2 regions of the Tigheibacillus halophilus genome follow, and region 2 is predicted to be linked to the other one. Evidence: a T-box and tRNA genes for the amino acid it is inferred to sense, from the RefSeq annotation. Region 2 holds a T-box; the other holds one or more tRNA genes.
What was found. The T-box of region 2 lies ahead of ACFSMW_RS15070 (valine--tRNA ligase). A T-box ahead of a tRNA ligase gene usually reads a tRNA of that ligase, here a tRNA-Val.

Region 1 (15,190 bases), on a different contig from region 2:
GTGCGTTAGAAAGCACCAGAATGACCTTCATGATTTCTGAAGGCTGCAACGTACCCAGAATCGGGAATTTGAGCCAGCTGACTGCATCATTCGCTTCAATGATGAGTGGACCAGGAAAACGAAAAAACAGCATTAACAGCAAAATGATACCAAAACCGTAGATCCACCAAGTCAGTTGTTTAAAGCGGTCATAATCGATAAGCATGATAAGTGCTATAAAACCGCCACCAACAACATACCAAATAGCTTGTTTCAGTAAAAAGTGGGAGTTGTCATACTTAGCTGGTAAAAAAGGCGCGATTGAATAAAGTGTGAAAAGGCTGGTGGCCCCAAGCAGGACAATGATTCCCACCAGTGTGTAGTCAATGTTTATATTAGAATTGGAAGATTTATTATTCATAGGGAGAACCTTGCTTTCTATAATTTTGCTTTTCGTTATAACAACAAAAAAAGACATATAGCTTCGATGTTTTCTGCGAAAGCTATATTTGCCTTTTAAATAAATTGCTTTGCCTCTTAATAGTGTACACGAAAACTGTTCATTTTTTAAGTGCTTACGTATGGAAATTACAAGCCAAACAGATCGGCTTTAAAAATTTGGCTAGATTTGTGGAATACGGTATGGTATAAATAGTAGTGGATTTTCAATAACGATAAAGATGTGACGAAAAAAGCAATTTTATCATAGGATGCATACGGAAGTGTTTTGTCCATCTTTATGGTTCCATATTGAAAAAAGAAAAATCGAAAGGAGGGTGTTTTTATTGGAAAATAATCAAACACAGCTTTCAAATATCCAGAATATGCAAAAAGCATTGAACGAAGGTGATATCAACTTATTCAGGCAATATTTTCTTGATGGGCATCCATATGATCAGGCAAGCTTTTTTAAGGAGCAGCAGGAAGAAAACAGGATGAAAATCTACACGTTTTTGTCTCCTGAGGAAACTGCTGATTTGATGGAGCACATTGAACTGAATGATACAGAGGAGTATTTCTCTGAAATGGATCCAAGATTTGCCTCATCGGTGCTGGCCGAAATGGCAACAGATGACGCAGTAGACATTCTGAATGAGATGGAAAAGGAAAAGGTGGCCAGTTTCCTGACGATCATGGATAAGGAAGCCACTGAAGAAATTAAGCAGCTGTTGCATTATGAAGAAAAGACAGCCGGAAGTATCATGACGACTGAATTTGTCGCACTTCATAAAACAAGTACGGTTGCTGAGACCATGAAGCAGTTGAAAGAAGAGGGGCCGGATGCGGAGACGATTTATTATCTGTACGTGGTCGATGCGGATAAGCGTTTAGCAGGAGTGCTCTCATTACGGGATTTGATTATCGCTGATGAAGATACCCTCATTATGGATTTGATGAATGAAAAAGTCGTATATGTGACAGTTGGAATGGACCAGGAAGAAGTAGCCCAGATGATGAGAGACTACGATTTTCTTGCCGTACCAGTAATCGATTTTCAAAAACACTTATTGGGGATTATTACTGTCGATGATATCCTGGACGTCATCGATGAAGAAGCAAGTGATGACTATTCGAAGTTTGCAGCAATCACTGATGTTGATTCGACTGCGGAAGAAAATCCGCTTAAGGCAGCAAAAAAGCGGCTTCCATGGCTTATTATCCTGCTCTTTTTGGGGATGTTTACAGCCAGCCTGATCAGCTTGTTTGAGGACACGATTGCTCAGGTCGCTTTGCTCGCGGCGTTCATTCCAGTTATTGCGGGCACCGCCGGAAATTCGGGAACCCAGGCACTCGCTGTTGCTGTCCGCGGCCTGGCTACGAGCGATTATGGAGCCGGGGGAAAGATAAAATTAATGTTCAAGGAAATAGGAACAGGGATGATTACGGGAGCAGTTTGCGGTATTGTGGTTACATTTGTCATATTTTTATGGAAGGGCGAACTTTTTCTAGGGTTGTTGGTAGGACTGACACTGCTTATTACAATCACTATCGCAACGCTTTCGGGTTCAGTCATCCCGATTGTCATGGACAGGATGCATATTGATCCAGCTGTTGCATCAGGCCCATTTATCACAACCATCAATGATGTGATTTCAACGATGATTTATTTTGGTTTGGCAACATTTTTTATGCAGCTTTTACTATAAAAGCGTGTCATGATGTTCTCCCCGAATAAGCCGGATTTTCTACTCCGGCTTTGGGCGGGACCACCTGATGCGTTTTTTTGTATATGTACTATAGAATGGAAATGGGCAAGGGAAATTTACTAAAACTGAGTGATCAGCCGTGGCAAAGCCGAACACATTTTGTTCTTGGGTTCATATAATATGTTGAACAGCGGAACAAAGGAGAGAGCGCTTATGTCTGGTAAAAAAAACAAGTTTGCACGAAAGCCTTTAATGTATATACAACAGCCATCCATTAGCAGCCCGAAAGCGAAGATGCAGCATTCCTATCAAACTTCCCGAAAGTCGGCGCGTAAGCAAGAACAGAATACGCTGCCACAATCAGCTCAGGATAAATCTGTTACCAAACGGACTAGCAAGAGAAAGCCAGTCACGTTGGAACAAAACGAAACCAGTGCAGAGAATAAAGAAGTAATGCAGCAAGCTGAAACAGAAAACCCCGCACCAATGGAAGAAAAACCAAGTTTTCAGGATATGACCCTGGAGGAAAAAATAGGGAGATTGACAAAATCAACAACACATATGATCCCCAAAATGAGGTGTGCGGTTGAAACGCCAGGTAGAACGTACCGAGGCATTATTACGGATTATGCGGAAGCAATCGTGTATATGCAAGTAAATCGTAAATTAGTGAAAATCCCCTTTGAGGAGATCAAGGATATTCGCATGCTGGGCTTTTGATAAAAAGAAAACACCATTGAAAGCAGGAAACTCCTTTTCAATGGTGCTATTTTCATTGGGAAAAAACGCCTGATTATCTATGACTTTTCTTCCCAATGAAGGTATTTCTTGTTGAAAATTAGTTATTGAACAACGAGATGGCAGGCAAGCAAGTTATATGGCAGAAGCAGCGCAAGTTCACCGTGATACAGATACCGGTTGCTTCCAAATCAGTCGTGTTTTGCTCGCATGGGCTTTTGAATCCGCAATCTTCTCCTGGGCAGGCAATCAATTCCAAAACGGCGCAGTCATCTGCAAGCACTTTTTTTGCACGGAATACAAAGCTTGATACAAGACAATCAAGCCCGCTAGGTGTATCCGCGTCTGGAAGAGCCCCATAACCTTGAAATGGTTTGCAGCCATCTTTACAGTACAAAATGATCGGAACAGTGTCCAACCCGTTCCCTGGTTCTGTTTCTCCCAGTAAATCGTTGATGGATTGTTCACAGCTAGTCGTACAGCAATTTTCTACAACATCATTTTGTGCATCGACGATTTCCTGTACGATGTCGACTACACAGCTTCCTGATGGTGAGATTTCTCCTTTTTCACATCCGCAACCCATGAATGAATTCCCCTTTCAAATGTTTATTGACTTATCTGTCCCTACTAGACTATGTACAGAGTAAATGATGGTGTGGGCAGGCGTTGATGTTTATGAAATATTCGTCTACGCAAAAGGAACGATCTGCCAGGGCTGATGTCTATACACGAATGACCTAATGTTCATAGTATGTTAAAGAATAAAATGAACAGAGGTGAGAAAAATGTCCGAACAGGACCAAGAAAAGAAAGAAGTGCATGTTGATAAGCTGACCATTTATGCTGACCAAATTTTCCTGGAGGGATCCAGAGTGCATAGAGGGGATTCATTTTTCTTTGGATCAAGAAAGAAAGAAGAAGCTGCTGAAATAGAAGATGACACAAATCAACCTATACGAAGACGGTATAACCCATTCCTTAATGATGCTGTATTCAGGCCAAAGCCGTTTAGGGAAGCGGAGCTTAAGGAATCTGGTTCAACAGAAGAACTGAATGACCAAAATCAAGTGATGGATGCTGGAAACGGCCAGGCAGAACCGCATCGTCCATTTTGGCTGAGATAAGCCTCTGAAAAGCTTCTGCATGATCATTCGCAAAGCAGCTGCCAATCAGCTGCTTTTTATGTAGAGGCTATCACTATGAAAGGATGAACTGGAGAGTCAGTGCTAACAGTATGAGTTTAGTGACTCATATGGATAGGGAGGTTATCTGCAAAAATGGCAGGAGAAAATAGCAAAAAATCGTTGCCGTTGCAAAAGAGAATGGAAAACTTGGAACGCCAACTTCAAAAGCACGAAGAAATGTTTGATCGCCATGAGAAAAATATCAATGAACTGGAAAAAAACATGGGGGAATGGCATACGGATTTTTTGAAGGAAACAGGCGGCGTTGCGGATTTCATGCGGGACTTGGAAAAAAAATTCGAAGGATAGTTTCATTTTCACGATAAAAGGGTAAACAAGAATAGGAAATTTTTTTTGCAAAGCGACAGCCAAAAAGTATTTGTAACTTTCGAATTATATAAATAAAGCAGGATGGAGGAGAAGACATGGGCTATATATTGCCGATCCGTTTTGAACAATATGAAAATTATCAACAGTGTATCAGCAACAGAACAAAAGACAAATATCCTATCGAAAAGCCCTTCAAAACAATATTAGAAACACAATATGAAGAGGTGAAGGGTGCAGTCCCTGAACAAAGGAAAAACCATTCTGAGGCACTTGACCGGCATAATCAGCAGATCAGCCAGTCATATGCTCAGTTTACAGGGAAAGGAATTCATTTTAGCGGAATAGTTTAATCTGAATCATCACGTTTAGCTTGCTCAACGTAAGGCTGAACATATAATTTCTTGTTTTCAGTGTACTCCGCGTACAATACATCCTCTACGTTGGAGAAATTTTGGCGCTGCAATTCCTGATACAGCCATTCTTCGGTCAGATTTTTTTCCCTAAGTGTATCGTGAATGATTTCACCATCTGAGATAATGGTTGATGGCAAAAATACAGGATCTGGATAGACATTCAAATCCTTTTTATTCGGGGTTTGATACGGTGCCTTTTTCAAAATGGAAAGCTGGCCGTTCGTTTCCAAAATTGCATACTCGACTTCTTGTACGGAAAAAACATCTTTATTGCGCAGCATATGCTGGAGTTGATCGATATCGACGCGGTTTCTTTTCAGTTCTTCAAAAATGATATTTCCATTATGGATGAGTATAGAAGGTCGTCCTTCCAGAAAAGAACGCGTCCCTTTAAATTTCATTGTGATGATTTCCACTATGTAGAGCATTCCGCCCCAAATTAATACAAGAAATGCGATTTCAGTGATCCCACTGTTTTTATCAAACAGGGCGGTCCCGACAAGTTCCCCTAATACGACAGCAGAAATGAAATCAAACGGAGTAAGCTGTGACATATGTGTTTTTCCCAATACCTTTGTTAAAACGAAAAGCGCGATGAAACCGAAAACAGAATCAATGAACATAAAAACATATTTCATTATCACTTCTAATTTCACTCTCCTCCTGACTCACTACGATTAGACTGCCCAAATCAGAGCCAGTCATTCGCAACAGGGAACCGAGACAAAGAAAAAAAGAATCCGGCCAAATATGGCAGATTCTTCATTTAGTAAGATGTGCAGAATTTAACATGCTGATTCAGCTTGTTTAGTGGAAAGTTCTTTTACCATGGAAACATGTGGAATGCCTGCGTCCATAAATTCCTCTGAAACAACTTTATATCCGAGCTTCTTATAAAAGCCGAGTGCATGGGTTTGCGCATGCAGCTCTGCTTTATGAATATGCTGGTTAGCAAGTTCTTTTTCCATTGCAGCAATCATTTGTTTGCCAAGAGACTGATTCCTGTAATCTTTGTGGACACAGATACGTTCTAGTTTACCGTGGTCGCCAATGATGCGGAATCTGCCTGCAGCGACAGTTACGTCATCTTCCACCCCGATGAAGTGAGTGGCCGTCTGATCGAATTCATCCAATTCGATTTCAGGAGACACATGTTGTTCTTCAACAAAAACCTTCATGCGGATGTCGAAAGCCTGTTTCAGTTCAGCTTCGGACGTTACTTTGATGATGTTCATACGAATTCCTTCCCGAATACGAACGTTTCATATACTGTCCACGAACCGTTGTCCAGTTGATACAATAATTGGAAACGATCGACTTCATCACCAAGATCATATTTTTTCATCTTCAAACTTCCAAATACATCAGAGTACTCTTGGTCGACCAGATCCTGCGCTAACGTGATATGCGGCACAAATGGATGATCTGCATCATCGGAAAATTTACCGCTATGCAGCTTATCAAACAGTGTTTGCAATTCTGGTGACGGGTTGATCTTCAAGTATATTGTATTAGAAATCGGTGCGAAAGAACTGACCTTATTGATGGTGATATTGAATGGGTCCGTCTCATTGGCGATTTTCTTCAATTCGGGAATCAGGCTCTCAATCTCAGCATCATCTGCTGTGAAGCTTTCCTTTAAAGTAAGATGTGGAGGAATCAGCGCATAATGGGAATCATAGCGTTTTCTGTATGAATTTACTTCATCTTGGATTTGCTTGCTTGGAAAATATGCGATACCATATTTCATTTTTGTTTACCTCCTGTTTTTAATGAAATCATTTGATCTGTAAAATAAATATATTTAAAAGCATGATTGGTACTTACTATTATAACAAAAAGAACCGTTCTTGCAGTAATATTTATCGAACTGTTTCAAAAAATTCAAATCAGTCTGACCCAAACATGGTAGTCAGTGCATTTGATAAGTCATTTTGCCAATATTTCCAAGTGTGCTCGCCCTCAGGCAATTCACGATAGTAATAGCTGGTATTCTTCGCTTGAAGCGCATCGTGCAGCCGTCTGTTTGAAGCAAGAAAATCAGCACGCTTGTTATCTGTCATTGTCACATCTGTTTCAGCGGTACCGATCGTATGATAAATTTTCAGACCATCCATCGCAGGTGCATCCTTTACGGCTTGCAACACTTTTTCATCGACATAGGGAGACTGCATAATGATTTTTCCGAATGTGTGTGGATACTTCAGGGCTGTCATCAATGCGATGGTTCCCGCGAGCGAATCTCCCAATAGCGCGCGTGTCTGCCCCATTAAGTAGGTGGGGAGCAGATCATCCAGGAAGGGAACGACCTCCTTTGCCAAAAATTTAACATAGTTATTTTGTTCCGCACCATCGGGATGGTATTTTTTTCTGCGGTCAAATTTATCTTTGTAGTGAATTCCGGCGAAAACAGTGTTTTCCATTTTTCGAGCTTCATGCAGCCTGTCACTGAAGGTTGCTGCTCTTCCAAGCTGATAGTAATCGTTGCCATCCTGCATGATGCATAAATTTTGTTTATATAGGCTTGAATAATTTTCTGATTGGTAGATTTTCAGTGTCATAGTCTCCTTTAAATAGACACTGTCTATCTTATGTTCTGTCATTTTACCTTTTCTGCGCAAAAGATTCACCTCTAATACAACTTTCCCACTTGGGAAACACGGTACACCTGACGGGAAGAAGTTATTTATGAAAATCGTACCATGAAATGACAAAAAATGCACTGCCGGGGGCAGGCCTCAATGTTGTAACGTGGTCAGCAAATGGGATTATTCGAGAATCAATCGTAAATTTCTGATAGAATGAAAGTAGATAGACAGAACATTTGGAGGAGGATGGCAATGTCAGATTTTCAGGTAATGGAGGAAGCAGAAGCGTTTTATTTTAAAGGTAATCATATCGGTGTCCTTGTCATTCATGGTTTTACCGGCTCAACGCAAAGCATGCGCTACTTAGGCGAGCAATTTGCGAACCAGGGATTCACTGTATATGGACCAAGGTTAAAGGGTCATGGTACTGCTCCAGAGGATATGGAAAAAGCTACCCATCAGGATTGGATTGATTCCGTGGAAAATGGTCTGCAAAAATTGAAAAATACATGTGATCTGATTTTTATAACGGGTCTTTCTATGGGTGGTACATTAACATTATATCTGGCTGAAAATCATCCTGATATCAGAGGAATCATGCCAATCAACGCAGCCGTAGAGATGCCGGAGCTGAAGCTGCAGTATGAACAGTTGAAAGATACAAATACAAGATTCATTGCAGGAATCGGTTCAGATATTAAGCAGCGCGGGATCAAAGAATTGGCTTACGAAAAAACACCAGTGAGATCGATGGGAGAAATCATCAAACTAACTGAAATGGTGAAAAAAGATCTAGGTAAAATCACTGCACCTGCAATGGTTTTCTCGTCCGTGGAGGATCATGTCGTTCCTCCGGAGAATTCCAGGGATATCTTTGATTCGATTCAATCTAAAAATCGTGCTTTGATTATGCTTGATAATAGTTATCATGTGGCCACGCTTGATCATGATAAAGCATTGATCGCCGAAAAATGTATTTCATTTATAGATGCTTTGAAGAAGTGAGGGAGGCGATCCCGAGCAGAATTAACAAAGCGTGATGCCAAACCACCTTGTTTGGCATCACGCTTTGTTCGGTTATTGTGTGTTTTATGTTATCCTGCCGATTCCTGGAGCTGGCTATGGTAAAGTTCATAATAATCGCCTTTTCTTTCCAGTAATTCTTGATGGCTGCCTTGTTCCACTATCTTTCCGTGGGCCATCATGATAATTTTATCTGCCTGCTGGATCGTGTTCAATCTGTGAGCGATAATGAAACTTGTTCTGCCAACCATCAATTTTTGCAATGCTTCCTGGATATGCAATTCCGTTATGGTATCAATATTGCTCGTCGCTTCATCTAAAATCAGTATTTCTGGCTCGGCGATAAAAGCTCTTGCAATTGCCAGAAGCTGCCGCTGTCCCTGGCTGATTCCGCTGTTTTCCTGATCTAAAACTGTATCATAACCTTTTGGCAGCTGCATGATGAAATGATGGGCATTAGCTTGTTTTGCTGCATTGATTACTTCCTTATCCGTCGCATGCAATCGGCCATAACGAATATTCTCCCTTACTGTGTCGTGGAAAAGAAAAGAATCCTGGAGCACAAAACCAAGGTGGCTGCGCAAGCTTTTCCTTGTGATTTGTTTTAAATCCCTGCCATCAAGCGTTATTTTTCCCGAATCATAATTGTAGAATCGGGCAATCAGATTGATGATGGTTGTTTTTCCAGCACCAGTGTGTCCGACAAAGGCAATTGATTCACCTGGATGAGCGGTAAAGCTGATACCTTTTAAAATCGGAGTTTTTTCATATGCAAATCCAACATTCTCAAATTCAATTTTGCCATTCGTTTTTGTCATTTCCATCGCGTTCGTTTCGTCGGTTTCTTCCTGAGTTTCATCAATGACTTGAAAAACACGTTCCGCACCTGCGATAGCAGAGAGAAGGATGTTGAATTGGTTGGACAGTTCATTCAGGGGTCTGGTGAACTGTCTGGCGTATTCGGTGAAAATGACAATGATCCCGACCGTTACAATACCTTTAATGGCCAACAAACCGCCGACCAGAGCAATCAGCCCGAAACTTAAGAAATTGAGCATATTCATCACCTTGGGAATACACCCCGAGATGGTTTGGGCCCAGAAGCCTGCATGGCGTAAACGGCTGTTGCGTTCGTCAAATTCACTCAACACCCGGTCTTCTTGAGAAAATGCCTTGACAACGTGCTGGCCGGAAACAATTTCTTCTACGTAACCGTTCATCTCTCCAATGTGGCTTTGCAACAGTTTGAATAATGGACCCGTCCGATTTGTGATCCAACGGATGGACACAAGCATGACAGGGATGATGACCGCTGTGACAAGTGTCAGCAGCGGGCTAAGCGTAAGCATGACAGCAAGCGTTCCGACTAATGTAAGCACACTGGAAATAATTTGGATGACCGACTGATTCAAAGTGTTATTGACATTGTCGATATCATTGGTTACGCGACTCATCAATTCACCATGTTGTCGCTTGTCAAAATAAGCGATTGGAAGAAGGTGGAATTGTTTGAACAGTTGCTCCCGCAATGTATACACTGTGTTCTGAGCAATGCCTACCATCCAATAGTTCTGTAAGAAAATGGCTAGCGAATTGCCCAAATAGATGGAAATCAGCCAAATGATCAAAACAGCGAGACCTTTCGTTTCTTTTGTCACGATAAATTGGTCTATAGCGCTTCCGATTAAATAGGGTCCCAACAATCCAAGTACTGTACTGCTGATAACCATAAGTATTACCAATGTAAGCCAGCCCTTTTGTTTGGTTAAATATCCACTCAGGCGTTTGACCGTTCCCTTGGTGTCTTTTGCGCGTTTTTTCTGCACAGCAATTTCTTCTACAGCAATTTTGTCGTATTGAAAGGGCGCTTTCAGTTTATCACTCAGCATGCATATGCTCCTCTCCCAGCTGTGAGGCAGCTATCTCTCGATAAAGCGGTGATTTTTCCAGTAACTGTTCATGTGTGCCCTGAGCACTCAGCTTGCCTTCATCTAACAGAAATATCCTGTCTGAGCGAATGGCCGTTGAAACTTTTTGTGTAATGATCAATGTCGTACAATGGTATTTTTCGATAGCTTTTAAGAGTCTCGATTCTGTTGTAAGGTCCAATGCGCTTGTACTGTCATCAAGCATCAGTATTTTGGGCTTGCGGATCAGTGCACGTGCAATCGAAATACGCTGCTTTTGCCCACCCGACAAATTGACTCCCTTTTGCCCGATTCGGGTTTCATACTGGTTAGGCAGTTCAAGAATCGTTTCATGAATTTGAGCATCCTTGGCAGCTTGTATAATTTCTTCTTTGCTGGCAAAGTTTTTCCCCCACGCAATATTATCTGCTACGCTGCCGGTGAACAAGAGGGGAGATTGTGGTACATACCCAATTGCCCTGCGTAAATGCTTCAATTTAAAATCGTTAATTTGTTTATCATCAATTTCAATGATTCCCTTCATTGGCTCATATAAATGGGGGATCAATTGAAAAAGTGATGTCTTACCGGCGCCAGTCGCACCGATAATAGCAATTTTTTCTTTTCCTTCGATGGTAAAGCTCAAGTCATGCAGCACGTGTTTGGTTGATTTGGAATAAGCAAATGTCACATGATGAAACGCAATTTGTCCATGTTGAATATGTAGCTTTTCGTCGGCATATTCTGCATCCAGTATATCCCTATTCGAGCTGAGCACGTGGTTGATTCGTTCTGCAGATGCCTTGGCCCGAGAAAATCCCATAATGATAAAGGTGAACATGGAAATGGACATCGATACACGCATTGCATAGTTAATGACAGCTACCACGTCACCAACAGCAATTGTTCCTGCTATGGATTGCTTGTGCCCAAACCATAAGATGAACAGCAAGCTTACATTCATGATAAAAAGCAACACAGGCATAGAAGATTCCACAAAACGGACCGTATGGCTCGTGACGTCTGCCAGTTGCCGATTGGCTTTTACAAATCGTTTTTCTTCATGGTTACGCCGGAAAAATGCCTTGATCAGGCGCATGCCAGCCAAATTTTCCTGCATTACCATGTTGACGTTATCAACTTTATGCTGGAGGTTATCAAAATAACCGGATGCTTTCTTGAATATCCATAACAAAAATATAATCAATAAAGGTACCGTGATAATAAAAATGGATGCAAGCTTCACATTGACGATGAAAGCCATGACGACACCGCCGATAACAAGCAGCGGAGCCTTAGACATGATGCGCAACACCATGAAAATCGTATTTTGCACTTGTCGGACATCATTGGTAAATCGTGTAACAAGGCCGGAAGTAGGAAACATATTCAAATTGGCTACAGAAAAAGATTGCACCTTTTCAAATAATTTTTTCCGAATGTCATACGAAAAACCATAGCTTGTGTGTGATGCATAGAAGGAATTGATGATACCGGCGATAAACGCAAGAAACGCCATCCCGATCATGATGCTGCCCCACATCAGAATATTATTGATATCCTGATGGACGACCCCGGCATCAATCATTTTCCCAAGAAAGAAGGGCAGAAGTAGCTCAACGAGCAATTCGACCATCGTCAGACTGAATGCGATGGTCATGTGTAATCTATATGGACGCAAAAAAGCAAGCACATGTTTCACGCGGAACCCCCCAAGTTGTCAGCAGGACCTTTCATTTGTTATTAATTATAAGCTAATTTTAAAGGTGATACCAAAAGATTGATTCGAGACTAGAAACATTTAGGGGGGCAGTATTGATAACCACTTGTTAACAATGTGGGCAAAAAAATCTTCATAGACCAATAAAGCGACTCCTGAAATGTTCAAGAGTCGCTTTATATCAAGATGATTCCGATTGGGCTCGAACCAACGACCTCTACCCTGTCAAGGTAGCGCTCTCCCAGCTGAGCTACGGAATCGTATGTAGTTGTCCAACACAATTTATTATAGGCAGATTTTGCTTATAAGTCAATAACAATTTGAAAATATTTTCCCCAAACACTTATCGATGTTTCGAAAAACGTTTCCATCAGGTGCAATACTTGATGGATGGGAGGGTTCACCGTTTTCGTGGCACAAGGGGAAAAATGCTGTTCCATTTCCCACAGCTGCTCTTTTGGAAAATTAGCGCGTTCTCTCTAAATGCTGACCCATCTTACATCATGGAAACACGTACAAAGCGCCATTATAAGCATGAAATGAATATGTATGGTCATGTACATTTATGCAAGCAATTGAAAGAACATCGGGGCTTGCGTTGTTGGTTGCAATAATCGTATAAGAGGAATTTCTGTGAATGCAAAAAGAACAGTATCTTTTTAAATTGATATATGTTATACTAAAGTTACTTAATTGTTCGTGTTAGCAATACAGGATCTATGTCATAACTTAAAATGTTTATCATCGTCTTGAATTATTATCAGAACAACCAAAGGAATAAACGTGCTTCTATGCACAATGGAGGAATTTCATATGAACACAGGTTCAGTTAAATGGTTTAACGCAGACAAAGGTTTCGGTTTCATCGAAGTTGAAGGTGGAGACGATGTATTCGTACACTTCTCAGCAATTCAAGGCGATGGTTTCAAAACTTTAGAAGAAGGTCAACATGTCTCTTTCGATATCGAAGAAGGTAACCGTGGACCACAAGCAACTAACGTTGTTAAATCTTAATTTATGATAAAAAGTTCTTCCGTAACGGAAGGGCTTTTTATTTTTGTTTTAAATAAATTTATTTGGCCGAATGCCATAGACAAATGGGGTGTCAGTTCAACGGCAATTCAGTCATGTTGAGATTGAGATATATCCCATTTATTCTATTAAAGCGCACAATTGTTTAATAATAAAAAGAGCCCTTGCTAAGGCGGTACCGACCCATTTGGCACTTAATTCTTGCAGTAGTTGTTTTCAGCATATTTGAAGAGATAAACTCAAAAAGGAGGGCTTCACATAATGATTACTGTACATACAAATACGCTCATTTCAACGTTACTGTTGGATGATGATTTACCCAGTGATTATACGAGGCGTCCAGAAAAATATATTGTATCGCTCAGCAATATTAATGCAAAAAAGTATACGGAGTCCCATTTGAAGGATAACCATACTGGATTCGTTCCAGGGGTCGTTTTATTGCGCAACGGAGAAACACCTATTTTAGATTTGGAACATGAAACTGCTGACGTCATTTCCACTTGGGTTGAATTACTGGCCCTGACTCGAAGTTGCTGTGAAGGCGCCGAGCGCTTAACTTTTATATTCGATTCTCCGTACGAACTTAGCATGGATAAAAAGAGTGATTTTTTTATTTTAACAGTGCACGACCGATCTTATGCAAAAGGAACTTCAAAAAGTTATGCTTTACAAAAGAATCCTTTTTTACAAGAAATTATAAAGGGTGCTAGTGTTGCTCATGGGTTTTTCGAGGGTATTACGAAAAATGCTGAATTAGAAGAACTTAAAGACAATATAATCTTCCTTAAAGATATATACTACTGTACAAATGACGAATAAAGTATCCCGCAAAATAAAAATTAAATGATTTTTTAGAACGTACTCCAAATATAAGATGCCCTTCACCGTGCCTCACATAAGAGCATGATCCACTGTGACGCTATCTATTAGACTTGAATAAAGATGGCAGTGCAATTCTTCAGCCCACTGTAAGGTTAATGAGGATTCTTCGCTCTAATATATATTCGTCTCGATTTGCTTTCTCCATATTGCACCTAACATAACAATCGTATATTGTTGTATTCAGTAACTAGGTTCATCAAATTAAACGATTAAACTAATCGTTGGAGGTGTTTTACTGAATGAATAAACAGGACCAACTAAAAATGATCAAAGAGGATTTTATGAATTGCCAAAAAGTACTATTGGCAATTGGTGATGAAACCCGTCAATCGATCTTGCTAGTTCTGATGGGGACGGATTGCCAAACAGGATTGCGTGTGGGTGAAATCACTGAACAAACACATCTTTCTCGTCCTGCTGTATCCCATCATCTGAAGGTCTTACGAGATGCTGGTGTTATTTTAATGCGTAAGGAAGGGACAAAAAACTTTTATTATATTAATGTACGTACAGAATTAGGTTTATTAAGGACGCTTGTATTGGATATTGATAAGTTTATGCAGAATTTTTATTGAATTGATGGCGTGTAAACATACATTATCTGGAGGTATAGACTATGAGAGCAATGGTGATTGATCGGTATGGGAAAGTTCCAATGCGTTTGGCAGAAGTAGCCACACCTGAAATTGGTGAATATGAGGTACTCGCAGAAATTCATGCAGCTAGTATTAACCCTGTTGATTTTAAGATACGCGATGGGAAAGTGAAATTGTTAATCAAATATAAAATGCCTCTTATCTTAGGAAATGACTTTTCTGGTGTTGTGGCGAAGGTTGGTGCAAAAGTGACTCGTTTTAAAGTTGGTGACGACATATACGGACGCCCACGTAAGAGTAGAATCGGTACTTTTGCTGAATACATTGCTATTCATGAAAATGATATCGCCTTAAAACCTAAAAATTTGAGTTTTCCAGAAGCAGCATCGATCCCGCTGGTTGGGCTAACATCTTACCAAGCCTTAAAAGACATTTTGCAACTACAAAAGGGGCAAAAAATTCTCATTCAAGCTGGGGCGGGTGGTGTCGGTACCTTCGCTATTCAACTGGCCAAATTAATGGGTGCCACTGTCGCTACGACTGCCAGTGAAGCTGGTACAAATTTAGTTAAATCTCTTGGTGCAGATGAAATTATAAATTACAAAACAGAAAAATTTGAAGAGATATTGAAAAACTATGATGCGG
Region 2 (15,190 bases):
GAGCCGTTTGAACAAACCGAGTTTGTAACAGAAAACGAATCTTTACCAGAAGAGCAAACTGAGGCGACAGAAAACAAAGATACTACTTCATTCGAAGAAACGAAAGAATCGAAAGAATCATCTGATGGAAGATGGAAGTGGACAAAATCGCAGAGTTTTGATGAATTTTTTGGTAAACAGCAGGAGTCGGAATCAAGCGGGCATGAATCAAATGAATCATCAGCCGTTTACAGTGATCCGCCGGCATATGAATCCTATGAAACATCGAATGTTTTTGATGTTTCTGCAGAATCCTCCTCTTTGCACCCTGACAGGGTGCCACTTAACAAGGAAGAGGAACAGACCGCAGCTGGGGAAGAAAATTCCGAGGAAACGGAAGCATCGCAAGCAGATATCAGTTATTTGTCAGATATGTTTCAATCCAGAGAAGAAGATGAAGGAGACCAATTCACGAAGATGAAACTATGTATCGTGCAGGATAAAGACACGCTTGAATCCATTGCAGAAAGATATCAGCTTACTTCCATGCATATCATAAAGAGGAACAGTCTGGACAGTGAAAATATCTCTCCGGGGCAGCTGCTGTATATTCCCATGCGAAAAAAAGATCATTAAACAAAAAACGCACACTGATATCCCCTTGTAAGCAAACAAGGGGGTATATTTTTAGGTGGTGATCAGTTTATATGAACACGAATACAAAGAGGGCTCTGGCTGGCTACAATCTGGTATATAACCATGTGGAGCCTATTGGAAACCGTCTATATAAAATAAGTACAGACGCAGGAGATTTCGCATTGAAAAAGAGCCGGTTGACTCCAGCTACTGTCCAAATTTGGGAACAGGTATTCAGACAAGCATACCATACGGGGATTCATACGGTTCTGCCAGTATATTTGAATAAAGATGGCCAGCTTTTTACACTTGTTCAAGATGATATCTATTACGTACAACCGTGGTTGGAAATGAATGAAAATGTACATGACACGCGCCGCGTTTTAGAGGAACTCGCACAAATGCATGTGAAAACAGAGCAGAAGGTACAATTAAAGACTGAAAAAATGAAAAACAGCTTGCAAAAATATTTGAAGTTTTGCCGTAAATGTAAGGAAAAAATGGAGGCATATATTACTGTTTTTGAAAATCAAAGATATATGTCACCTTTTGAATTGCTAGCATGCACGCAATATCATCAAGTGAGGGCCAGCATGGAAGTGAATGATTCCATACTTGAAGATTTGTTGGAGCATCTCGATGAAACAATTAATTGGCAAAGCAGTTTAAGCCATGGTAAATTACTGCCGGAACATATATATTGCGGTAAATATGTTTACTTTTTAAATTGGGAAAGTGCTTCTTTTGACAGTCCTGTTGCTGATCTAAGTGTATATTTCGGTGAAGTTTCACAGCATTATCATCCGGATCCGCACTCATTTCTGGAAGGTTTCGCTGCTTACATGGAAAGAAATGAACTGGATATCGTACAGTGTCAGATGCTGCTCATTCATCTGTTGAACCCGAATGATTATTTTCAGTTGATTCGGTCTTATGTCGATAAAACCAGCTGTCTTTCCATGACTTCGAAAGTGCAGGAATTGCAGCATTTAGCCCGGCCATTACTTTTCGGAACAGCACTCAAGCACTTTATGGATGAACAGCATGCAGTTGCTGATTCAGCGGATGATTCATCAAATCCACCTCAATTGGAAGGCAACGAATAATCCGATAAAGACACCAAGAAGCAGCACATCGAAAGTTGTTGGGAAGAAGATGGTCCGTATAAGCTGAAAAATCATGATTGGCAATGTGCAGCCTTCCGCGATAATCAGGCATCTTCTGGCCCAAGGGGGCAATCTGTAACGGTAATATCTCGCCATATCGATCATCCTTTTTGATAGGCCCAGCATAAAGTTAGCAAGACCGTTTTATATATCCTATGTACCAGACAGGGCAGTTTGTGCAAATATGTGTGTATTTTTTATAAGGAATCTGGCGAATATATTAAAACACTGTTATCCCTAACAAATTTATTGCTTTTGGTAAATTGATTCGTTAAAATGAGATTAACATTCAAATGCAATGATAGGGAAGAGTACAGTTCATGAACCATACAGAGAAGGGGACAGAAATTGGTGGAAGTCTCCTGGGAACATTGACTGGAAGGTCGCCCTTGATGCAGTTTTGCTGAAATTGGTGTCGCCAAGTGTAAGCAAAGCCGGTCACTGACCGTTATCAATTCAAGCGTGCAAGCGAAATGCTGGCAAATAAAGGTGGTACCGCGAAAAGTTATAGGTCTTTTCGTCCTTTTTACAGGACGAAAAGGCCTTTTCTGCATATTCGGTTCACCTGAAATTGCTGGTTCTTTCGAAATTGTCGAGGAGGAGTTCTGATGGAAGAAAATAAGTCGCTTCCGAGTAAATACAACCCACAGACCGTTGAAAAAAATTGGTACCACTTCTGGGTGGAAGGGAAATTTTTTGAAGCAACCGGGAATCCTGATAAGCAACCATATTCAATTGTGATTCCACCTCCCAATGTCACAGGCAAATTGCATTTGGGGCATGCGTGGGATACGGCTATTCAGGATACTATTGCCCGTATGAAGCGAATGCAGGGCTATGATGTTCTGTGGCTGCCTGGTATGGATCATGCTGGAATCGCAACACAGGCGAAAGTAGAAGCGAAATTAAGGGAACAAGGTCAATCACGTTATGATTTAGGACGAGAGAATTTTTTGAAAACTGCCTGGGAATGGAAAAAAGATTATTCTGCTTTCATTCGTAAACAGTGGGAAAAGTTAGGTCTCGGACTTGATTATTCCAGAGAGCGCTTCACGTTGGACGAAGGGCTTTCCCAAGCAGTCCGTGAAGTTTTCGTCACCCTTTATAATAAAGGGCTGATCTACCGCGGGGAATATATCATTAACTGGGATCCTCAGACGAAGACTGCAATATCTGATATTGAAGTTATATACAAAGAAGTCCAGGGGAAATTTTATCATATGCATTACCCGATCAAAGACAGTAATGAAACGATAGATATCGCCACAACCAGGCCGGAGACAATGCTTGGTGATACAGCTGTTGCTGTCCATCCGAATGATGAAAGGTATCAGCACTTGATTGGGAAGAAAGTCATTTTACCGATTGTGGGGAGAGAAATCGAAATCGTTGCCGATAGATACGTTGATATGGCATTCGGTTCTGGTGCAGTGAAAATTACACCGGCTCATGACCCCAATGACTTTGAAGTAGGCAATCGCCATGATTTAGCACGCGTTTTGGTCATGCATGAGGATGGCACAATGAATGAAAACGCCGGAAAATATGAAGGGTTGGACCGTTTCGAATGCCGCAAGCAAATTGTGAAAGATTTGCAGGACATGGGTGTTCTTTTTGAAATCGAGGATCACGTGCATCAAGTCGGTCATTCCGAACGCAGTGGAGCAGTAGTTGAACCATATCTCTCTACACAATGGTTTGTTGATATGAAACCATTGGCAAAACAAGCATTAGAGATGCAAAAGGGAGAAGACAAAGTACACTTTGTTCCGGAAAGATTTGAACATAATTATGAATTTTGGATGGAAAACATTCGTGATTGGTGTATTTCCCGTCAGCTTTGGTGGGGACATCGTATACCTGCTTGGTATCATAAGGAAACAGGACAAATTTACGTCGGGCACACTGCACCAGCTGATATAGAAAACTGGGAGCAAGATGAAGATGTACTTGATACATGGTTCTCTTCTGCTTTATGGCCATTTTCAACGATGGGCTGGCCGGATGAAGAATCTGCTGATTTCAAACGCTATTTCCCAACAAATGTATTAGTGACAGGTTACGATATTCTGACCTTCTGGGTATCGAGAATGATATTCCAGTCCAAGGAATTCACTGGCAGAAGACCGTTTAAAGATGTGCTTATTCATGGTCTGATCCGCGATGCGGAAGGAAGGAAGATGAGTAAATCGCTTGGCAATGGTGTCGACCCGATGGATGTCATTGATAAATACGGGGCGGATTCGTTACGCTATTTCTTGCTTACCGGCTCCACACCAGGTCAGGATCTGCGTTTTTATTGGGAGAAAGTGGAGTCTATTTGGAATTTCGCTAATAAGGTCTGGAATGCTTCACGCTTCTGCCTAATGAATATGGCTGATTTCACATACGATGACATTGACTTATCCCAGCCCAAAACGCTTGCTGATAAATGGATCCTCACTCGTTTGAATGAAACGATTGAAAACGTCACAAAGCATGCCAATAAATACGATTTTGGTGAAGCCGGACGTCATTTGTACAACTTTATTTGGGATGATTTTTGTGATTGGTATATAGAAATGGCCAAATTGCCTTTATATGGGGAGGATGAACAACAGAAGCAAACAACCAGGTCCGTTCTGGCCTATGTACTTGATCATAGTTTGCGCATGCTGCACCCGTTCATGCCATATATTACAGAGGAAATATGGCAGCAGCTGCCGCATGAAGGTCCCTCAATCACTATTGCTAATTGGCCTGCATTCAAAGCGCACTACCATGATGAAAAAGCTGCGAAAGAAATGAAACGGTTGGTTGCGATCATTAAATCAGTGCGCAATATCAGAGCTGAAGTCGATACACCGATGTCTAAAAAAATTCCGCTTCTTATCCAGGCAGAAAACGAAGAAATCGTTGAAGAACTGCAAGAAGAGCATATTTATCTCGACCGGTTTTGCAATGCAGAAAGTTTGACAATCGCTGCGAATGTTAATGTGCCGGAAAAGGCGATGACTTCGGTAGTAACAGGAGCAGAAATCTTTATCCCGCTGGAAGGTCTAATCGATTTTGACAAGGAAATAGCAAGACTTCAAAAAGAACTGGACAAATGGACTGCAGAAGTCAGTCGTGTTCAAAAGAAGCTTGGTAATCAAGGATTTGTTAACAAAGCACCAGATGCAGTGGTAGAGGAAGAAAAACGGAAAGAAAAAGATTATCTTGAAAAACAAGCGAAAGTGAAAGCACGGCTGATTGAATTGCAGGAAAGATGACGAGACAGACTGTTTCCAACAGGGAAATCCTTTGGGACAGTCTGTTTTTTATCGTATCAAAACTTTTATATTGGACAACAATTTTAAATAAAAAAGAAAAAAGGTTGTATATTCCTTTTGCATATTGATTGAAATTTATTTATCAATTTTTAGGGAGTGTTTGATCAATTTGATATATTCTTTAAGAATATTTACCTCACTGACTTCACTCAACGTCCTTGACCCCACAACATCCTCCATTTCATTGAAGAGCAGTCTGCCGGTATGGTCGATTAAAAAATCGATACCCACCATACCGAAATCAAAATGATTGATGATCGTTTGTATCGTTTCTTTTTCACTTTGACTTAGTTCATACCACTCCGCAGTACCTCCAAGTGTGAAATTAGCTCTGAAATCATTATCGCTTTTACGCAGGACGGCTCCGATGATTTTCTTTCCAACCACAAAAACGCGGATATCCCTCCCGGGCTGGACATCAGCGCTGCTTTGAATGATCACATCCCCCTGAGGAAGCTGTATTGTTACATGCTGCCAAGTTTGTTGGTCAGGGAGGAAATGTACCTGCTTGCCCCCTCTGCCAGCAACTTCTTTGACAACTAAAGGAAAAGGAATGGGGGGAGTTTCAGTCAGACAGTCCGTTTTGGTGAAAATAGTATCCACCATTGGAATACCTAGCATTTGTACATATAAATGAGTCAACCCTTTATGATTGCATATCCGGGAAATTTCGGATGAATTGTAAACCTGTATCCCCATTTGTTCCAGGATAAAATTTAGCTGGGGCTCAATGGTTCTGACGATGGCAAGTGTCGGGATTTGGATTGTCTTTTGCTGATAGCTGGCGGTAAAACGGTTGTGATGAATACCAACTTCCAAATTCTCACGAAGGATCAGCAGTAATGTGATGTTTTGGTTGTTTGCCTCTTCCATAAACCAGCGGATGAACGATTCGTTTTTAACTGCATCGTCTTTTCGGTATATTAACCAGCCTGTGGTTTTCATTGGCTAACTCCTTCTGACTGTATTGATTGCAGTACATGATCTGCAATAAAATCTGCGGCATTGGTCCCTGTACAATTAAGCAGATTCCTAATATGAGCATTTGAATTGATTTCGCAAACAACCGGGCTTGTTTTACCAAATAGTAAATCGATCCCTGCAAAATCCGCATCAATCGTTTTTGCTGCTGCAACCGCCAGTTTTTCTTCTGTATATGTCGGGTGATAAGGTTCCATCGAAGCGCCAGCAGTGACATTGGCTCGAAAATCGTCCCTGGCAATTCGTTTCATTGCCGCAACTACTCGATTTCCTACAACTTGGAGGCGTACGTCTGTTCCGTAGCTTGTCTGAATGAACTCCTGGAACATAAACGGCTTGCCATGCAGTCTGCGTATTATATCCAGCAATCCTGATTTTTCTTGAATAAGATGTACCTGTTCTCCAAATGAGCCGAATGCCTCTTTGACAATCATAGGGAAGCCTAATTCTTTTATGACCGCTTCAGTATAGGAGAATTTTTCCAAATCATGTTGAAGAAACACTTTCGGCGAAACGATTGTTTTCGGAATAGGAAGCCCGGCGCGTGCCAATCTTTGGTACGTTGCTATTTTATCATCACTTACGGCTATTGTTTCAGCCTTATTGAATACTTGCAGGTCCATCCATTCCAGCTGCCTTGCCAAATAAATATCTTTGTCTGCAAAAAGGACATAATCGGGTTTGGCAAAAGTATTTTTACTTACCAGTTCCAATTGTTCTTGATGCAAAAGTACAGGCAGGTCCGTATTAGATATGATTTTTGCCTGGCTGTTTTTCCGGATCATTGCTTCCTGAAGCATACTTGCATAATCTAGAAATGAACCTCCCTTTAAACTGCCATTGTATATAATCCATCCATTAGGTTTCATTGGAATCCCTTCTTTACTGTATATTTGCGTTTTCTTCTTCTTGATTATGCTATACTTTTTTTAGCAGTAAGGAAAGCGTGAAAACCATTCCTTACTGTATAGAAATGGAACTGAAGTATCTACGATATCTAAAGAATACCAGGTTTACTAAGTAAAGTTAAAAGAGTGGTGTGTAAGATCATGATTGAAACATATAAGGATGCTGAAAATTTTTTACGAGAACGAGGACAATTGGGAATCAAGCCAGGACTGCAAAGAGTCAGCCGATTACTCATGGAACTTGGACATCCCGAAAGGAAAGTAAGTGGTATCCATATTGCTGGTACAAATGGCAAAGGATCGACCGTCCAGTTTTTAAAAAGTGCTTTTAAAAATAATGACTATCTTGTAGGCTCATTCACTTCTCCAAGTATGCATGGATTGCGGGGACATATCAAACTTCAAGATGATCCAATCAGTAAAGAAACCTTTATTGGATTATTGCAGGATATGCTTCCTGTCATTGAGAAAATGGATATAGAGGACATGGCCCCTACATCCTTTGAAATCTTAACTGTTCTTGCTTTTCTTTGTTTTGCAGACAATGTGGATATTGCGTTGATTGAAGCGGGTATGGGGGGGCGTGAAGATACGACGAACTGTTTCACGCCAATTTTGTCCATTATTACGAATGTCGCGCTGGATCATACTGCTTTTCTAGGTGATACTGTTGCCAAGATTGCAGCGCATAAAGCAGGAATTATCAAGTACAAAGTTCCTGTTGTAGCAGGTGAATTACCAGAAACTGCAATGGAAGTCATTGAAACAGAAGCTTCAAGTAAGCATGCGGCACTTTATTGTTTACATCAGTATTTTTGCTATAAGCGAATCCTGCCAGAAAAAGGGATACACCGCTTCTTGTTTGAAAGTGCCGGATTTAAAAAGGAAGTCCAGCTCCGTATGGCTGGAGAACATCAGGAAAAAAATGCAGCACTTGCAATCATGGCGACACTTCTTTTGCGGGACATGCATTTTCCTGTAGATATGAGGAAGGCACTTAGCGGAATCTCTTCCAGTACAGCAGCTGGCAGGTTTGAAAAGGTTTATAATCATCCGGAAATCATTGTTGATAGTGCGCATAACCCAGCAGGTATGAAAGCCTTCCTGCGCACTGTTGCAGAAAATTATCCATATCAACGTAAAAAGCTTTTATTTGCGGGATTCAAGGACAAGGATTTGCGGCACATGCTGCAGGATTGCTTTGGGAAATTCGATGAAATCACCTTGACCTCCTTTGATCATCCAAGGGCGGCCGGAGTCGCGAATTTGGAAGAAATCTTCCCTTCTGAAACATTTTACAAAGAAAAAGACTATCGTGTGTATATAGAACGCATCCTTCAGGACAGAGATCCGAAAACCATTTATTTCATCGCTGGATCTTTTCACTTTATTTCCGAGGTCAGGGAGTATATGGCGCAAAATTTGTAGAACGAAATGAATGGTCATATGACATGAATCGCCGTACTTTTTGTTCATCGTATGCTAGGTTGAACTTATTAGCTATTTGGACAAAAAGGAGGGGACAAGCATGGAAAAGAAGCAGCCGATAACTGTGCGGGTGAATCAGGACGAACCACGAAAAGTACAAAATGTTAGCCAAGCAGATACTGATGAGTTGAAATATCCTTTGGTGGTTGAAGTGCCTGAGCACCCGAAAGACCTTGACTCATCCAAAAACAACCTGTCCAAAAAGCAGCTGCCCCCCGTTTTCAAAGTGTTTTTATTCGCAGGGGCGCCTGCTCTGGTGATCGGGATATTGTTTGGCTTTATCATGCTTCATTTATTCTCGGGAATAGAAACGGATCCGCCAAATAATCAGCATGCTCCTGTGGCAGGTGGACAGTCTTTCGAATCCAGCCTGGACAAAACCTCGGGAAACGGTAAACAGAACAAGGGGGAAGTTGGTAAATTCATGTTGCCTGGTATTAGTGCTTTTGTTCTGCAAAGCGGCATATTTTCTGAGAAAACCAATGCAGAACAGGCAAAAAATGAATTGAAGTCATCCGGATTTCCGGCATTGGTCTCGGAGAAAGATGGTCAATACTTTTTGCTGGCCGGCATAGCAGCATCTGATAAGGAGGCAAAAAAAATTGCTGGGCAAATGAAAAAAAGTAAGCTTGATGTGTATGCAAAGGAGTGGCCGATTGCTGAGAAAGAGATACATATGGAAAAAAAAGAGTATGAATGGATTGTTGGAATTCAAAAGAAACTACAAAGCACGTTGACAAGCATGAGTGAAAACGGAAATATCAATTCCTCTGTGTGGGAGGGGACAGATGAAAAACAGCCCGCGAATTCCAACAAGCTGAAGGGGATTCGAGCAGATGTATCAGCTATGGCAAAACTTGGCACGGAAGCAACTGAAGAGAATAAGCAACAGCTCCTGCTTCAAATTTTTCAAGACTACGAATCCATAAGTGGTGACTGAACTTTCAGTGAGGCCTCATCTCGTATCGTTTGCTGCCCCCGCTATGAAGTCCCTAAAGCAAACTCCTCATCTCAATAGAAATCGACGAATGCAGCAATATATTTTTAAAATAGTCTATTCAAAATGAAATGATAGTAGGGCTGCGGGACCCAAATATTTGATATCATGCTTGAAAAAGGGATTTTCAATATGGAAGCCCCCATAATACAACAAATCGGAAAGCAATACAGAAGTTTTTCCGATTTGTTTTTTTGTATTCTGTGAGCTATGATCATTCGTGATGAAAGTGAGGTGAAATGCTTGAAGAAGGAAATAGTCATGATAAAAGATGTGCCATCAGAGGATCGTCCAAGAGAGCGCCTGATACGTCTTGGTGCCGGACATTTATCAAATCAGGAATTGCTTGCCATATTACTGGGAAGCGGGACAAGAGAGGAATCAGTGATGACTTTGGCTAACAGAGTGCTGATTCATTTTGAAGGTCTGAAGCTGCTCCAGGATGCCGCTATTGAAGAATTGGTCGCAATTAAAGGTATTGGGAATGCAAAAGCCGTACTGCTGCTCTCAGCGCTGGAGCTTGGCAAACGTCTGAACCAATATAGACCGAATGAGCGTTATGTGGTCAAATCTCCTGAAGACGGTGCCAATTTTGTCATGGAAGAAATGCGGTTGCTTCAACAGGAACATTTTGTTGTCTTATTTTTAAACACAAAGAACCAAATCATTCACCGTCAAACCATTTTTATTGGATCCTTGAATGCCTCCATCGTCCACCCCAGAGAAGTCTATCGTGAAGCAGTGAAGCGCAGCGCTGCTTCCATTATCGTCGCTCATAACCATCCATCGGGAGTGCGCCTGCACTGTGCTTGATTTCAGTGTTTTTAAAAGAAATGAATCGATAGCCTGCGTCATTTCTGTGCAGGAATTTACTTACATTTCGATATCCAATGTTCTTTTAAAAACTGGAACTCCTTGCAATGTTCCATGGCCGCACATCTTACTTGGCGGGGAAACCCATACAAGGAACATAGCATGATGTGAAAAGGGGAGAGACGGCGGTGCTATCACGCCGAGTCCATCCTCAGGCCAAGTGATGTATGGCAAAGGCTATACTGCTTGAATCCCAGATGAATGTGTGTCGGATGCACCAATGTCTTAGATAGCGGAAACAGGCATTGCGGACAAAGTGGAAGACTTTCGTGTCTGAACGAACCCTCCTGATTCCAGTCCACAGCAAGGTTTGTCCAGCAATTCTTTGAAAAAGAAAACCATCGAAAAGGATGCCTAACCATCACGTATCTGAACCTAAGCATCATGCAGGGATTGCCTAAACACATATAGTGTAGCGTTTGTGCATGGCAACGGAGTCTTCATATTACCCTACGTTTGCTTGTAATGAGTTTAGCACGGGAAAGGAAGACAGGCTGATCAAAAAAACACATTGGTGAAAGGAGTCATGAAGATGGCAATTCATCCAATTCATCAATTGCACGTTTTCAGACAAAGGGCACGAAAACACCAGCAAGTACGAGACTGCTATCGTTTACTTTATAGAAAAACGCTTTGGGAAATGGTTGAAAACCGTCTTTTTAAAAAAGAAGCGGACAAGAAACAACTCCTATTGATTGAGAATTTAGTCTATGAATTGCGAGAAGGTACTTTTCGAATCAAGGAAAAGCATCATAAAAAAAGTACTGAAAATCACATGGAAAGTTTACTAATACTAGAAGCAGTAAACATAATCATGCAATCCATTTACGCCGATGTATTGGAGAAACATCTTAAAGTGCCTGATGCCTTATTTCAGGTGAAAAGGGTTTTTAGGAATATGAGCTGGTGTATCAGCGGATTGCTTGACCTGAGCCAAATGAACAAGGTGATGCTTTGCCAGCTTGTCTCTGTCAGAATCAAGGATCATCGTTTTATTCGTTTACTTCACCAATTGCTAAAGAACATGTCCATAACAGGTGGACAACATAAAATCAATGAGCTGTTGTTTGCTGTATGCGTGAATGAATTGCGTTCCCAATTGAAACGAAGGACAGAAATGGATGGGAAAATAGAAGTGGTGTGTTGCCAAAATAATTTTCTTGCAGGAATTGCAGGCAGCAAAAAAGATGTTTTCTATGTAGGTGGCATTTTAAAGCAAATAATGCAGCAAAATCTTGGAATGCAAATAAAGGATGAACATTTATACATTCGTCATTTCGAGAAAACGGTCTGTTTTTTGGGTTATTGTTTAAAAAAAATACCTTCGAAACAACAAGAAGGCGTACAAAAGCAGTTGCAAAGAAAAAAAATCAAGTGTTATGTGCCGAAAAAAAAGCTGCAGAATATTGCAAGAGAATTCCAATATGGTGATTACACCATCTTCAAACCGACCAGAAAATCAAAAGTCATGAATCTGTCGGAATTTGATATATTGTCACTTTATAACAAGGAAATAAAAAATCTGGCTCATTATTATTGTGCTGTGGAAAATCCTCATTCTCTTTTAAAACTGCGGTCTTTGGCCCAGAGCAGCTTTTTAAGGACAATTTCTGCCAAAAGGAAGACAACACCTAAAAAGGCTGCTGAAAGTTTGAGAAGACCTGGGTATGAAGGATTATGGATTTCCAGGCCTGGCAAAGATGGCAGGAAGCTTTGGATACGTTTTATGAGCGGCCGACAATTTAGCGCACGCATACGCCGCAAAAAAGCATCATACCTGCAATCAATCAATAGATCGAAGTCAAATGGCAGTCTTTAAAAGGTGATATTGTTTTGCTTTGTTCTGGATCAGCTGGCGAGCCGTATACATCGAAAAGGTGTACGTACGGTTCTGAGGGAGGCAATTCTGCCCACCCTACGACCCAACCCCTTCTCAGGAAGATATCCATGTGACGAGAAGATTATCTGAATCAGGAAAATTGATGGGCATTGAGCTTTTAGACCACTTGGTAATCGGTGATCGCAAATTTGTTTCATTGAAAGAAAAAGGGTACTTATAGCACTATGAATTTCACTCTTTTTCTCGTATAATTGAATAGACAGTCACTAGGCGCCATTTTTCGAATGAATGAAACTGGCGCTTCTTGAAATTTAATCATATATTAAAGAGCTTCAAACTTATCTTGATAAAATTTTTGTATCGTGTTATTTGCATATTGGGTGCAGTACATGTAATCTTTAAAAAGTGTTGAAATTTGCTGAAGGAGCGAGTGATCCATTTTCAAACTCCGGACAGCTGACTTTGTCCCTGCCTGCGGGGATTGTTTTAAATCGCATGTATGCTAAAAACAATAACGTACCACGCGATTTGCATATCTTAAATGGAAACGAATTGGAAAGGGAGATCTTCTTGGGAGTATTTAATTTTTCACAGGATTTGGGAATTGACCTCGGTACGGCTAATACACTGGTGTTTGTTAAAAACAAGGGTGTCATTCTACGTGAGCCGTCTGTCGTTGCTAAAAATATAGAATCAGGAACCATTGAAGCTGTAGGCAGCTCAGCAAGGAATATGATTGGCAGAACACCCGGCAATATTCAGGTGATAAAGCCAATGAAGGATGGCGTCATTGCTGATTACGATACAACAGCAATTATGATGAAATATTATCTGAAAAAAGCGATGAAAAATCGCTCCTTTTTCGCCAAAAAGCCAAACGTGATGGTTTGTGTACCATCAGGTATAACGATGGTGGAAGAAAGAGCAGTAATCGATGCTACCAAACAGGCTGGTGCTAGAGACGCATTTCCAATCGCCGAACCATTCGCTGCAGCGATTGGTGCAGGTCTTCCGGTTTGGGAACCGACTGGCAGCATGATAGTAGACATCGGGGGCGGTACAACCGAAGTTGCGGTAATATCGCTTGGCGGTATTGTAACTAGTCAGTCCGTTCGAACAGCTGGGAATAAAATGGATGAAGCGATCATTCAATTTATTCGAAAGCATTATAACCTGATGATAGGGGAAAGATCAGCGGAATCTTTGAAAATGGATATCGGATCAGCGGGAGATATGGATTATGAAGAAGAAATTGATATTCGCGGCCGTGATTTGCTGACTGGTCTTCCTAAAACGATATCCATCTCTGCCAAAGAGATTTCCCAGGCATTGTTGGAAACAGTACAGTCTATCGTAGAGGCGGTTAAAACTACGCTGGAAAAAACGCCGCCTGAATTGGCCGCAGACATCATGGACAGAGGGATTGTACTTTCTGGAGGCGGCGCATTATTGAAAAATATGGAGAACGTCATTAGTGAAGAGACTAAGATGCCTGTGTTCATTGCGGAAAATCCACTCGATAGTGTCGCCATCGGAACTGGCAAATCTTTGGAATACATTCAGCATTTTCGTTCCCATCCAAATGTATTCGTCCGTCCAACAACGGATTAAGAAGGTGCTTTCATGCAATTTTTTCGCAAAAAAAGATTATTCATACTTTTAATTGGCATGATCATTCTGGTTGTACTAATCGGATATTCTTTAAAGGATAGGAATGAATTGTCAATGCCAGAGAAATTCATAAATGATACTGTTGGATGGGCGCAAAGTATCATTCATGCACCAGTCAGTTTCGTGACGAATATTTTTTCAAATATCGATGATTTGAAAAAGACATATGAAGAAAATAAAGTACTTAAAGAGAAACTTTCCAATGAAAAAGAGCTGCTTTACGAGACGCAAGAATTGAAGAAAGAAAATGAAGAACTGCGTAAAACACTAAAAAAATCAGATTCTATTCGTGAATTTACGCCGATACAAGCAACGGTGATCTCCCGTTCACCGGAGCGCTGGATTGAACAGGTGAGTATTAATAAAGGCTCTATGGATGGCGTGAAGTCAAATATGGCTGTCATCACCGCGGATGGTATGATCGGTAAAATTAAATCTACTTCTAAAAGTACATCGACCGTTCAATTACTGACAGGTTTTGATCAATTTAACCGTATTTCTGCGAAAGTATCTCGAAAAAAGGGCAAAGATATTGTTGGTGTCATCGAAGAATATGATGAAAAGTCCAAATCATTGTTGTTCCGGATCATTGATGAATCAGATAAAGATTTGAAAAAAGGTGAGCTTGTCGTTTCCTCAGGAATGGGCGGGGTCTTCCCATCCGGTCTTCCCATCGGAACAGTTAAAGAAGTCATTCCTGACCAGTACGGCTTGACACAAACTGCTTTAATCAAGCCCGCTGCGGATATGTATCAAATCAACAATGTGATTATCGTCGACAGGGATTTGGCCAACGGCGACCAAGGGGATGAAGAGTGATGAGACGTCTTTATGTGCCTCTTATCCTTTTTCTGCTGATGATTATGGAAGGAGTGGCATTGGAACTGCTCCCGAAAAAGTTGGTCGGCGGCAGTATGATGATTGTTCCGCACTGGGTTTTAATTTTTTTGATGCTGACTGCTGTCTTTTATGACCGGAGAAATACGTATATGTCCGTTTGGTATGCGATTATATTCGGCTTGCTGATTGACATTGTATATACAGAAATATTGGGTGTGTATATGTTTACATATGCAGTGACAATTTATCTGATACATGGACTTTCCAAATTTTTGCAGAGCAATATAGCTGCGCTGGGTTTGTTCGCGATTTTGGGTATAACCGTTGCAGATTGTGCCATCAACACCGTCTATGTAGTGGTTGGTCTTGTAACGGCGGATTGGAACTGGTATATCATTTTCAGGCTGCTTCCAACAATCGCTGCTAATCTTATTTTCTTGCTGATCATGTATCCGATATTTTCCAGCCGTTTGACACGCTGGAGCCAGGAAAAATCGTTT

Region 1: it has a tRNA-Val gene. The T-box ahead of ACFSMW_RS15070 (valine--tRNA ligase) is inferred to sense a tRNA for this amino acid. The anticodon was not compared.

Annotation. Positions count from the first base shown of each region.
Region 1 is NZ_JBHUIZ010000003.1:338,199-353,388, forward strand. It holds gene ACFSMW_RS02180 (FtsW/RodA/SpoVE family cell cycle protein) at 1-400, opposite strand, end outside; gene mgtE (magnesium transporter) at 804-2,126, shown strand; gene ACFSMW_RS02190 (CotO family spore coat protein) at 2,340-2,846, shown strand; gene ACFSMW_RS02195 (CotY/CotZ family spore coat protein) at 2,965-3,450, opposite strand; gene ACFSMW_RS02200 (hypothetical protein) at 3,653-3,991, shown strand; gene ACFSMW_RS02205 (hypothetical protein) at 4,145-4,360, shown strand; gene ACFSMW_RS02210 (hypothetical protein) at 4,477-4,731, shown strand; gene ACFSMW_RS02215 (DUF421 domain-containing protein) at 4,728-5,450, opposite strand; gene ACFSMW_RS02220 (GNAT family N-acetyltransferase) at 5,580-6,029, opposite strand; gene ACFSMW_RS02225 (YjcG family protein) at 6,026-6,544, opposite strand; gene ACFSMW_RS02230 (alpha/beta hydrolase) at 6,684-7,415, opposite strand; gene ACFSMW_RS02235 (alpha/beta hydrolase) at 7,635-8,387, shown strand; gene ACFSMW_RS02240 (ABC transporter ATP-binding protein) at 8,477-10,294, opposite strand; gene ACFSMW_RS02245 (ABC transporter ATP-binding protein) at 10,284-12,014, opposite strand; tRNA gene ACFSMW_RS02250 (tRNA-Val) at 12,220-12,292, opposite strand; gene cspD (cold-shock protein CspD) at 12,846-13,046, shown strand; gene ACFSMW_RS02260 (hypothetical protein) at 13,326-13,886, shown strand; gene ACFSMW_RS02265 (ArsR/SmtB family transcription factor) at 14,189-14,524, shown strand; gene ACFSMW_RS02270 (NADP-dependent oxidoreductase) at 14,566-15,190, shown strand, end outside.
Region 2 is NZ_JBHUIZ010000014.1:78,741-93,930, reverse strand. It holds gene ACFSMW_RS15085 (LysM peptidoglycan-binding domain-containing protein) at 1-615, shown strand, start outside; gene ACFSMW_RS15080 (hypothetical protein) at 687-1,721, shown strand; gene ACFSMW_RS15075 (hypothetical protein) at 1,689-1,877, opposite strand; T-box leader at 2,071-2,309, shown strand; gene ACFSMW_RS15070 (valine--tRNA ligase) at 2,390-5,032, shown strand; gene ACFSMW_RS15065 (ATP-grasp domain-containing protein) at 5,168-6,037, opposite strand; gene ACFSMW_RS15060 (ATP-grasp domain-containing protein) at 6,034-6,942, opposite strand; gene ACFSMW_RS15055 (bifunctional folylpolyglutamate synthase/dihydrofolate synthase) at 7,123-8,409, shown strand; gene ACFSMW_RS15050 (SPOR domain-containing protein) at 8,510-9,409, shown strand; gene radC (RadC family protein) at 9,677-10,279, shown strand; gene ACFSMW_RS15040 (group II intron reverse transcriptase/maturase) at 10,872-12,158, shown strand; partial or broken gene ACFSMW_RS15035 (JAB domain-containing protein) at 12,250-12,399, shown strand; gene ACFSMW_RS15030 (rod shape-determining protein) at 12,750-13,790, shown strand; gene mreC (rod shape-determining protein MreC) at 13,803-14,669, shown strand; gene mreD (rod shape-determining protein MreD) at 14,669-15,190, shown strand, end outside.